3 regions of the Geodermatophilus sp. SYSU D00691 genome follow, and region 3 is predicted to be linked to each of the others. Evidence: riboswitches for the same ligand, from Rfam matches in the RefSeq annotation. Region 3 holds a riboswitch; each other region holds the start of a gene.
The links. A riboswitch is a leader RNA that binds a small molecule or an ion and turns the genes downstream of it on or off. The one in region 3 is predicted to bind cyclic di-AMP.
Positions count from the first base shown of each region.

Region 1: it holds a riboswitch for cyclic di-AMP, as region 3 does, so the genes downstream of both, ACI797_RS12760 (LysM peptidoglycan-binding domain-containing protein) here and ACI797_RS24115 (NlpC/P60 family protein) in region 3, are expected to answer to the same signal.
Region 2: it holds a riboswitch for cyclic di-AMP, as region 3 does, so the genes downstream of both, ACI797_RS05450 (aggregation-promoting factor C-terminal-like domain-containing protein) here and ACI797_RS24115 (NlpC/P60 family protein) in region 3, are expected to answer to the same signal.

Region 1 covers NZ_JBJGYZ010000015.1:7,674-10,931, forward strand. Annotated here, with positions in the region: gene ACI797_RS12745 (branched-chain amino acid aminotransferase) at 1-309, opposite strand, end outside; gene ACI797_RS12750 (antibiotic biosynthesis monooxygenase family protein) at 377-706, opposite strand; gene larB (nickel pincer cofactor biosynthesis protein LarB) at 758-1,432, shown strand; cyclic di-AMP (ydaO/yuaA leader) riboswitch at 1,600-1,744, shown strand; gene ACI797_RS12760 (LysM peptidoglycan-binding domain-containing protein) at 1,753-2,886, shown strand; gene larE (ATP-dependent sacrificial sulfur transferase LarE) at 2,948-3,258, opposite strand, start outside.
Region 2 covers NZ_JBJGYZ010000005.1:132,273-135,530, reverse strand. Annotated here, with positions in the region: gene ACI797_RS05455 (class I SAM-dependent methyltransferase) at 1-639, shown strand, start outside; cyclic di-AMP (ydaO/yuaA leader) riboswitch at 757-912, shown strand; gene ACI797_RS05450 (aggregation-promoting factor C-terminal-like domain-containing protein) at 1,185-1,946, shown strand; gene ACI797_RS05445 (YkvA family protein) at 2,041-2,445, shown strand; gene ACI797_RS05440 (glycoside hydrolase family 13 protein) at 2,442-3,258, shown strand, end outside.
Region 3 covers NZ_JBJGYZ010000042.1:35,877-39,134, forward strand. Annotated here, with positions in the region: gene ACI797_RS24110 (M48 family metallopeptidase) at 1-208, opposite strand, end outside; gene ACI797_RS24115 (NlpC/P60 family protein) at 289-1,278, opposite strand; cyclic di-AMP (ydaO/yuaA leader) riboswitch at 1,403-1,581, opposite strand; gene ACI797_RS24120 (hypothetical protein) at 1,747-2,061, opposite strand; gene ACI797_RS24125 (D-alanyl-D-alanine carboxypeptidase family protein) at 2,145-3,258, opposite strand, start outside.

The DNA of each region.
Region 1 (3,258 bases), on a different contig from region 3:
GGCCACGCTGCCGTCGGGCTGGGCGTAGGCCTTGAGCCCCTCGAAGATCGACTGCGCGTAGTGCAGCGCCGCGGTGCTCGGGTCCATCTGCAGCGGCGCGTACGCGGTGAGCCGGGCGTCGTACCAGCCCTGCCCGGTGCGGTACCGCGCGACGAACATCGAGTCGGTGAAGTGCTTGCCGAACCCGGGGTCGGCCAGCACCTGCGCGAGCTCGGCGGCGGGGCGGCGCGGCACGTCCTCCACGACGACCGGCACGCCCTCGGAGAACACCCGGTCGGTGGTGCGGCTGTCGGCGAGCGTGTCGGTCATGGCTCCTACCTGCACGTGCGGGGGCGAGGCGGGCGCACCGGCCCGCCTCGTCACAGTATCCCGCTCGTCAGGCCGTGCCCGACTTCGGACCCGTGCTCTCGATGACCTCGTAGCTCCACAGGTGGTGGGAGTCGCTGGCCGCGGGGGCGAGGTCGCTGCCGCCGCCGGAGTGGGCGCGCGCGAAGTCCTGGCCGCTCTCCCAGGCCCGGTAGGCCTCCTCGCTGCTCCACCGCGTGTAGACCAGGTACTGGTCGGTGCCCTCCTGCGGGCGCAGCAGCTCGAACCACTCGAAGCCGTCGGTCTCCTCGACGGCCCCGGCCCGGCCGCGGAAGCGCTCCTCGAAGCGCTCCTGCTTGTCCTTGGGCACGGTGATCGCGTTGATCTTGACGATGCTCATGGCCGGTGCCCTTCCCGTCGCGGCTGGTAATCAATCCAGCATGCTCTGGGCGTGGACTCGCAGCGCACCGCACACCTGGGGTTCGCCCGGCTCGACGTCGACCGGGCCGCGCGGACCGGGACGCCGGAGGTGGTCTACGCCGCGGGCAAGACGCCGGAGCAGACCGTCGCCTGCCTGGCCGGTCTGCTCGAGGCCGGCACCCCGCTGGCCTGGGCGACCCGGGTGGACGACGCCACCGCCGCCGCCGTGGCGGCCCGCTGGCCCGACGCCGTCGTCGACACGGAGGCCCGCTGCGTCTTCGTCGGCACCCCGCCGGAGCCGTCCGGCGACGTGCTGGTGCTCACCGCCGGCACCTCCGACGGGCCGGTCGCGGCCGAGGTGGCGGCGACGCTGGCGGCGGCCGGTGTGCGCTGCCGCCGGGTCGACGACGTCGGGGTGGCCGGGGTGCACCGCGTGCTCGAGGTCGCCCCGGACATCGCGGCGGCCGACGTGGTGGTCGTCGTCGCCGGCATGGACGGCGCCCTGCCCAGCGTCGTCGCCGGGCTGACCGACCGGCTGGTCGTCGCGGTGCCCACGTCGGTGGGGTACGGCGCGGCGTTCGAGGGGCTCGCCGCCCTGCTCACCATGCTCACCGCGTGCGCTCCGGGGGTGCTCGTCGTGAACATCGACAACGGCTTCGGGGCGGGCGTGGCCGCTGCCCGCATCGCCCGCCCGCCGAAGGTGTGAGCCGGCTTTCACAGGTTGCGGCTGACCAGTCCGTTCACAGGCGACACGCCGTGGTGTGACCGCCGTCACGGCGACAGTTCACATAACCGCTCGTAGCGTTTTGGCTGCGCTCAGCAAACGGAGAGCGTGACGCGCCGGTCCGCCAAACCCTGTCCACCGGCCCGCGTCATCCGGAACAGCTTCAGGACAGGGGTGGGGGACCCACGTTCGCGGCGCGCGGGGGGCGCGCCTGGGGGTGAAGCCGCGTTGCGCGGCCGGGCACCGATCGCCCGAACCCGACAGCTCACCTCGCCGGCGGTGATCGGAGATCACACATCCCCATGGCAAAGCATCGCGCGCCCCGCTACGTCCGCACCAAGAAGGCCCTCGTCAAGGCCCCCGTCGCCGCCGGAGCCACGGCCGTCGGGCTCGGCATACTCACCACCCCGGCCAACGCCGCCACCACGCACGACTGGACCGGCGTCGCCCAGTGCGAGTCGAGCGGCAACTGGAGCATCAACACCGGCAACGGCTACTACGGCGGCCTGCAGTTCAGCCAGTCGACCTGGGAGGCCTACGGCGGCACGGGCTACGCGCCCCGCGCCGACCTGGCCACCCCGGCCCAGCAGATCGACGTCGCCGAGAAGGTCCTCGTCGGGCAGGGCATCGGCGCCTGGCCGACCTGCGGCAAGCACCTGACCGAGGGCACCACCCCGGCCGCGGCCCAGGCCCCCGCCGCCGCCCCCGAGGCCCAGCCGGCCCCGGCCCCCGCCCCGGCCGCCGAGTCCACCGAGGCCGACGGCCACGGGCAGCACGCCGCCCCGGCCGGCGACTACACCGTCGTCCGCGGCGACACCGTCGCGAAGATCGCCTCCGCCCACGGGCAGGCGTGGCGCGACCTCTACCAGCGCAACGTCGACGTGATCGGCAGCAACCCGAACCTGATCTTCCCGGGTCAGGTGCTGCTGGTCTCGGCGACGGTCGACACCGCCCCGGCCCCCTCGGGCTCGATCGGCGACTCGGCCCCGGTCGAGGCCCCGGCCGCCCCGGCCCCCGCGCCGGCGCCGGCCCCCGCGCCGGCGCCGGCCCCGGCGCCCGCGCCGGCCGCCGTCACCGCGCAGATCACGAACACCGCCGGCGCCACCAAGCCGCAGGCGCAGGCCGCGGCCGACAACGTGGTCACGAACGTCTCCGGGGCCGCCGGCATCACCATCGGCGGCACCCGCGCCAGCGCGGTGGACCCGCACGGCCACCCGTCCGGCCTGGCGCTGGACTACATGGTGATGTCCGACGCCGCCCTCGGCGACGCGATCGCCCAGTACCACGTCGACCACTGGGCCGAGCTGGGCGTGGAGTACATCATCTGGCAGCAGCGGATCATCACCTCGCCGGGCGCCGCGTGGAAGGCGATGGAGGACCGCGGCAGCGCCACGGCCAACCACTTCGACCACGTGCACGTCAACTACGTGGGCTGAGCCCCACCGGCACGCGACAGCGGCCCCTCCCCGGCGACCGGGGAGGGGCCGCTGTCGCGTGTCAGCGGTAGCGGACGGGGTCCGGCAGCAGCTCGTTCATCGAGCCGGAGCGGAAGCCCCGCGGGTCCAGCTCCACCCGCGCGAACCCGCCGACGGCGGCCAGCAGCTCCGGTCGCGCCCGCACGGCCGGCACCAGCGCGGCGTCGACCTCCACCCGTGCGACGTCGGCACCCAGGTCGCGCACCCGCAGGTCGCGCACCGGCAGCCCGGCACCGGTCAGCGCGGCCCGCAGCGACGCCTCGGCCGCCTCCACGCGGGCCAGGCCCTCGGCGCTCACCGGGACGCCGTACGCGATCCGGCTGGCCAGGCACG
Region 2 (3,258 bases), on a different contig from region 3:
ACCGCCGCCTTCGTCCGCGCCCACACCCGCCCGGCGCAGCCGTCGCTGGTGCCCGAGGTGACGCTGCAGGTGGCCGACGACGTCGTCGCGCTGTGGGACGCCATGGAGGTGGAGCACGGGGGTGGGTCGGGAGAGGGCATGGCGCAGCCGCCGTTCTGGTCGGCCGCCTGGCCGGGCGGGCAGGTGCTGGCGCGGTTCGTCCTCGACCGCCCGGACGTCGTCGCGGGGCGGCGGGTGCTCGACCTGGGCTCGGGCAGCGGACTGGTGGCGATCGCCGCGGCGCTGGCCGGCGCCGGCGACGTGCTGGCCAGCGAGGTCGACCCCTACGGCCTCACGGCGATCGAGGTGAACGCCGAGGTCAACGGGGTGACCGGCATCCGCGCCACCGGCGACCTGCTGGGCGGGCCGCCGCCGGAGGTGGACGTCGTCCTGGCCGGCGACGTCTGCTACGACCGCGAGATGACCGAGCGGGTGCTGCCGTTCCTCGACCGCGCGGGCGCGGCCGGCGCGGAGGTCTACATCGGCGACCCGGGCCGGATGTACCTGCCGGCCGACCGGCTCACCGAGGTCGCCGCCCACGACGTGCCGGAGACCGAGGGGCCGGGCATCCGCCGGACGACGGTGTGGCGGTATTCCTGAGCCGTTCCGCGACGCTTCTCACCCGGCAATCTCCCGGCCCCCGATTGTCACGAACCGATCACGGCGGTTACCGTGGCTCCCGCCCGCACCGGTCGTCACATCCCCACCGGGGAGTCCGAGCGGGCGCCGCCGAGTCGCCCCCCGGGGCGAGCCGGGGACCCACCGCAGTACTGGGGTGAATCCGCACCCGCGGCCCGTCGAGGGCCGGGGTCGGTAGGGCTGCTTCCCGCCCGAACCCGTCAGCTAACTCGGTAGGCGGCCGTCGGAAGAACGGAGAGCCGCCCCGATGGCGCGCCCCTGCCCCTGCACTCCCGCACGTTCCCGCAGCACCCGGCCCGGCCGGATGCGGGTGTGCCCGCGCATCTGAGCGCACGCGGCCGTCCCTGACGCCGCCGCCGCCCGCGGGCCACCGCCCGAGCACCCCGCTCGACCGGCTCCTCGCCGCCTCCCCGGTGCCCCGCGCCAGCCCTCGCTGCCCGCACGCCCTCCGCGCAGCACGGCCTCGCGCCCTGCTGCGTCGTACCCCCACCGGAGCACCGCAACCCATGAACCTCCGCACCACCATCGCCCGCACGTCCGCCTCCCGCCGCCGGCTGCCCGCCCCGTCGCGCCGTCCCGGCCTCTACCTCGGAGTGGCCGCCGCCGGCGCGGTCATGGTCAACGTGCTGATCGGCGCCGACCCCGCCGCCCAGGCCGACGCCGGGTCCACCCAGTCGGTGGCCGTCGCCCAGGCCCTCGGCCTGTCCGCGCAGTCCGGGCCGGCCCGGGTGACCGAGGACGACCTCGCGCCGCTGGAGGACCTGGCCGCCAGCCGGTCCACCCGCGAGGACGCCGCGACCGCCGCCGCGCAGGCCCAGGCCGCCGCCGAGCAGGCCGAGCTCGAGCGGCAGGCCGCCGAGGCCGCGGCCGCGCAGGCCGCCGCCCAGGCCGCCGCGGAGGCGGCCGCCGCCCAGGCCGCCGCCGAGGCCGCGGCCGCCGAGCAGGCGGCTGCCGCGGAAGCCGCCGCGCCGGCCCCGGGCGGCTCGTACCAGGACTACGCGCTGGCGCAGCTCGGCGGCGACGCCTCCGAGTTCTCCTGCCTCGAGAAGCTCTGGGGCCGGGAGAGCGGCTGGAACCCGAACGCGCAGAACCCGACCAGCACCGCCTACGGGATCCCGCAGTTCCTCGACTCGACCTGGGCGAGCACCGGGATCGCGAAGACCTCCGACCCCTACCGCCAGATCGACGCCGGCCTGATCTACATCAACGAGCGCTACGGCTCGCCCTGCGGCGCCTGGGCGCACAGCCAGTCCACCGGCTGGTACTAGAAGGACCCCTCTGCCCCCCACCGCTCGCACGCTCGCGGCGGGCCCCTGCAGAGGGGCCGTTCCAGCGTGTGAGGCGGTGGGGGAGGATCGCGGCATGCGCGGATGGCTGACCGGTCTCGCGATCGCCGCCGCCGTCATGGTGGTCACCTGGGCCGTGCTGATCGTGCTCGCCCGGCGCCTGCCCGAGGGGACGGCGAAGGAGCTGGCCCGGTTCCTGCCCGACTGCGTCACCGCCGTGCGCCGGCTGCGGGCGCACCCCGCCGTCCCGCGCCAGGCCAGGCTCGCCGTCGGCTTCGCCGGGCTGTGGGTGCTCTCGCCGATCGACCTCATCCCCGAGTTCCTGCCGGTCATCGGGCCCCTGGACGACGTCGTCGTCGTGGCGCTCGCGCTGCGCTACGCCGCCCGGCAGGTGCCTCGGGAGGTCGTGCTCGAGGCGTGGCCCGGCAACCCCCGGCTGATCGAGCGGCTGCTCGGTGCCGCCAAGGAAGGGATCGCGTGACCTCGTCGGGAGACATCGCCCCGTGGTGGACCAGCGCCGTCGTCTACCAGATCTACCCCCGCTCGTTCGCCGACTCCGACGGCGACGGCATCGGCGACCTCGGCGGCGTCCTGCAGCGGCTGGACCACCTCGCGGACCTCGGCGTCGACGTCCTGTGGCTCTCGCCGGTCTACCCCTCGCCGCAGGCCGACAACGGCTACGACATCTCCGACTACCAGGACGTCGACCCGCTCTTCGGGTCGCTGGCCCAGCTGGACGAGCTGATCGCCGCCCTGCACGCGCGCGGCATCAAGCTGGTCATGGACCTCGTGGTCAACCACACCAGCGACGAGCACCCCTGGTTCGTCGAATCGCGGTCCGGGCCGGACTCCCCGAAGCGGGACTGGTACTGGTGGCGGCCGCCGCGCGCCGGCCTGGCCGCCGGGGACCCCGGCGCCGAGCCGACCAACTGGGCGTCGTTCTTCTCCGGGTCGGTGTGGGAGCTCGACGAGGCCAGCGGCGAGTACTACCTGCACCTGTTCGACCGCAAGCAGCCCGACCTGAACTGGGAGAACCCCGAGGTCCGGCACGCGGTGTACGCGATGATGCGGTGGTGGCTCGACCGCGGGGTCGACGGCTTCCGCATGGACGTCATCAACATGATCTCCAAGGACGTCGGCCCGGACGGCGCGCTGCACGACGGGCCCCCGATCCCCGGCACCGGCCTCGGCGACGGCTCGGCGTCCTACCTGGGCGGGCCGCGCATCCACGAGTACCTGCAGGAGATGCACCGCGAGGTCTTCGCCGGCCACGAGAACCCGCTGCTGCTGGTCG
Region 3 (3,258 bases):
GGTTGGCCAGCGAGGCCGGCCGGATCGCCGCGGCGAAGGAGTCGGCGCGGGCGACGACGTCGGCCGGGAGCCCGGCGGTGGGGTCGACCGGCGGCGAGCCGCCGGGCGGCGTGGGCAGCACGGTCCAGGGGGTCCGCAGGACCACCACGAGGACGAACGCGGCGCCGAGGAGCACCGCCGCGACCAGTGCGGCGCGGCGGACGGTCACCCGGCCACCATAGGGTCCGGGCGCGCAGAGGGCCGGTGACCCCCGTCGGGGTCACCGGCCCTCGTGGCGAGCCTGGCCGCTCAGGCGATGCGGCGGGCGCTGTTGAAGCCCGGCATCGAACCGACGCTGACCACCTTCACCGGCTGGCCGGACGTGGACGCGTGCACCATCTGGCCGTTGCCGATGTACATCGCCACGTGGCTGACCGGGCTGTAGAAGAAGATCAGGTCGCCCGGCTGCAGGGCGTCGCGGGACACCGGGGTGCCCATCCGCGACTGCATGCTGCTCGAGTGCGGCAGGCTGATGCCGGCCGCGGCGTAGGCGTACTGCGTGAGGCCGGAGCAGTCGAAGCTGTTCGGCCCACCGGCACCCCAGACGTAGGGGTCGCCGACCTGCGCCAGCGCCGTGCTGACCGCGGTCTGCGCGGCGGCGCTGCCACCGGCGGCCGGGGCGGCGGCCGGCGCGACGGCCGGGGCCGCGAGGGACTCGCCCCCGTGCGCGGCGGCGACCTGCTGCTGCTGGGCAGCGGTCAGCTGGTCGTACTGCTCCTGGTAGTCGGCGATGTCCGCCTGGAGCTCGGCCTCCTGGGCCTCGATGGTGTCCAGGGTCTGCTGGGCCTCCGCGGCGGCCGCGTCGGCCTCGCCGCGGGCGTCCTCGGCCGCGGCGGCCGCCTCGGCCACCTCCTCGATCGCCTCGGTGGTGTGGCCGGCGATCGCCTCGAGGGTGCCGAGCTGGGTGAGGAAGTCCTCGGCGGACTCGCTGGTCAGCATCACGTCCAGCGCGCGCAGGTTCTGGTCGCCGCCGGTGTAGGCGCTGTGGGCGAGCTGGCGGATCTGCCCGTCGAGCGAGTCGAGCTGCTGCTGCGCCGCGGCGGCGTCGGCCTCGGCCGCGGTGACGGCGGCCTGCTGCAGCGCGAGCTCCTCGCGGGCGGTGTTGACCTGCTCCTGGACGACCTCGAGCTGGTGGCTGGCCTCGGCGACGAGCTGGGCGGCCTGCTCGGGGGAGGTCGCGCGGCCGGGCTCGGCGGCGGCCGTGCCGGGCAGCAGCGTGACGGTCAGCGCCGCGGTCACGCCCAGCAGCAGCCCGGAACGGAGCCAGGCGGAGGGGCGGGTGCGGGTGGTGCGGTGTGGTTCGGAGGGTGCGTGGGCATGCCCCAGGGCAGGGCGAGACGTCGCCACGTTCGGCGGCTCTCCTTCTTCCTCAGCTGACCGCCTACCGAGTTAGCTGACGGGTTCGGGCTGGGAAGAAAAAGGTGCCCTATCTCGGTGCCCCGGCGAGCCGGCGCACGTGAGAACTCACCCCAGTACTGCGGTGGGTCCCCGGTTCACCTCGGACACCTGGCGGTGCCGTCGGCGATTCGGCGGTGTCCGTCCGAGGCCGCCCCGGTGGGCGACGACCGCTCGGTCGAACGGAGCGACCATACGGGCGTGATGCAGGTGTGACAAACGGGGCCCCCTGGGTTTGTCGTGATCGTCACTGCGAGCAGCATCACGGCGGCGCGCCGTGATCGCCCCACATGGCGCCGGGGGTACCGCGACTCAGCCGGTCCGCCGGCCGTCCTCGCCGCCGGACGTGCCCGGGGAGTGGCGCAGCGGGGGCACCAGCCCGACCTCGGCCAGGGCGCGCACCGCGCGCCGCTCGACGTCGTCGAACTCCACGACCACGCCCGGGGGTGGCACGACGGCGTCCTCGGCCGTCCGGGCCGGCTCGGTGCGGGCGGGAGCGCGGTCGGGCAGCGCGAGGACCACCGGGTCGTCGGTCTGCCAGCCGGGGGGCGCGCCCAGCAGCACGGTGACGACGCAGTCGGCGCAGCCCGTCCCGCGGGAGGTGCAGGTGTCGCAGTCGATGAGCATCGGTGTGTTCTCCTCCGTGAGTCGTCCGCACGGTAGGAGCGGCCACCGACAGTTCCGGGCCGCGAGGGTTGACAGGCGGGCGGTCAGGTGCCTGCGTACTCCCAGTGCCACGGCTCCTCGCGCCCGTTGCCCGGGTCGGCCCAGGTCGGGTGCAGCCAGCCGAAGCGGCCGGCGTTGGCCACCATCCAGGCGTACTGCGGCGTGCCGAAGGACTCGATGCCGCCGCACAGGTCCACGGCCAGCCCCCAGCCGTGGTTGCTGGTGCCGGGCACCGCGGCCAGCGCGGGCTTCTGCCCGTACAGGCGCACCTGGCTGGCGTAGGTGCGGTAGGAGTCGGTGATGCAGATCGGCGTGCCGAAGGTCCCGGCGAAGGCCGTCGACATCGCCTTCCACGCGGCGGCGGCGTCGCAGCGCAGCGAGTGGCCGCCGACCCCGATCGGGCACAGCGCGCTGGGCGGGATCAGCCCGTTGGGGTAGCCGCCCCACGACCGGGCGCCGTCGTAGCTCGGCGGGTAGACGGTGTTGCCGCACTCCACCCGCAGCGCGCCGCCCGTCGGCCCGGGGGCCGCGACCGGTGCGCGCTGGCCGAGGCTCGGTCGGCCGATGCCGATCACCTGGTCGGTCGGCAGCCGGCGGACGACGACGGCGCCGGCCCGGGCGTCGGCGGCCAGCATCGTCTGCGGGTCGAGGGCGATGCCGACGTGCCCGAGCCCCGACTCGGGCGTGCCGAGGAACACCAGGTCGCCGGGGAGGACGTCGCGGGCGTCGACCGGCGTGGTCCCGGCGAACAGCCCCGCCTGGTCCCCCGGCAGCTGGAGCCCGGCCGCCCCGAACACCGACTGAACCAGCGAGCCGCAGGCCCACGAGTCCGGGCCCGCGGTGCCCGGCGCGTAGGGCAGGCCCAGCTGGTCCATGGCCGCCGAGACGGCGGCGAGGGTCTCGGCGGGCAGGACGAGCAGCGAGGTCGGCTGGCCCGGCCGCTGCGCCGCGCCGGCCTGCGCGCCACCGGCGGCCGAGGCGACCGGGACCAGCCCTGCGGGCAGCGTCGCGGCCGGGTCGAGCAGCTCGGCGGCGGGCGGCGGCACGACCCCGGCGGCGGCGAGCTGATCGACGTAGACCCGCCAGTTGGCCGCCGTTCGCGAGTTGACCTCCAGCTGCTCCCGCTGCAGCTGGGTGAGCTGGTCGTCGACGACGTCG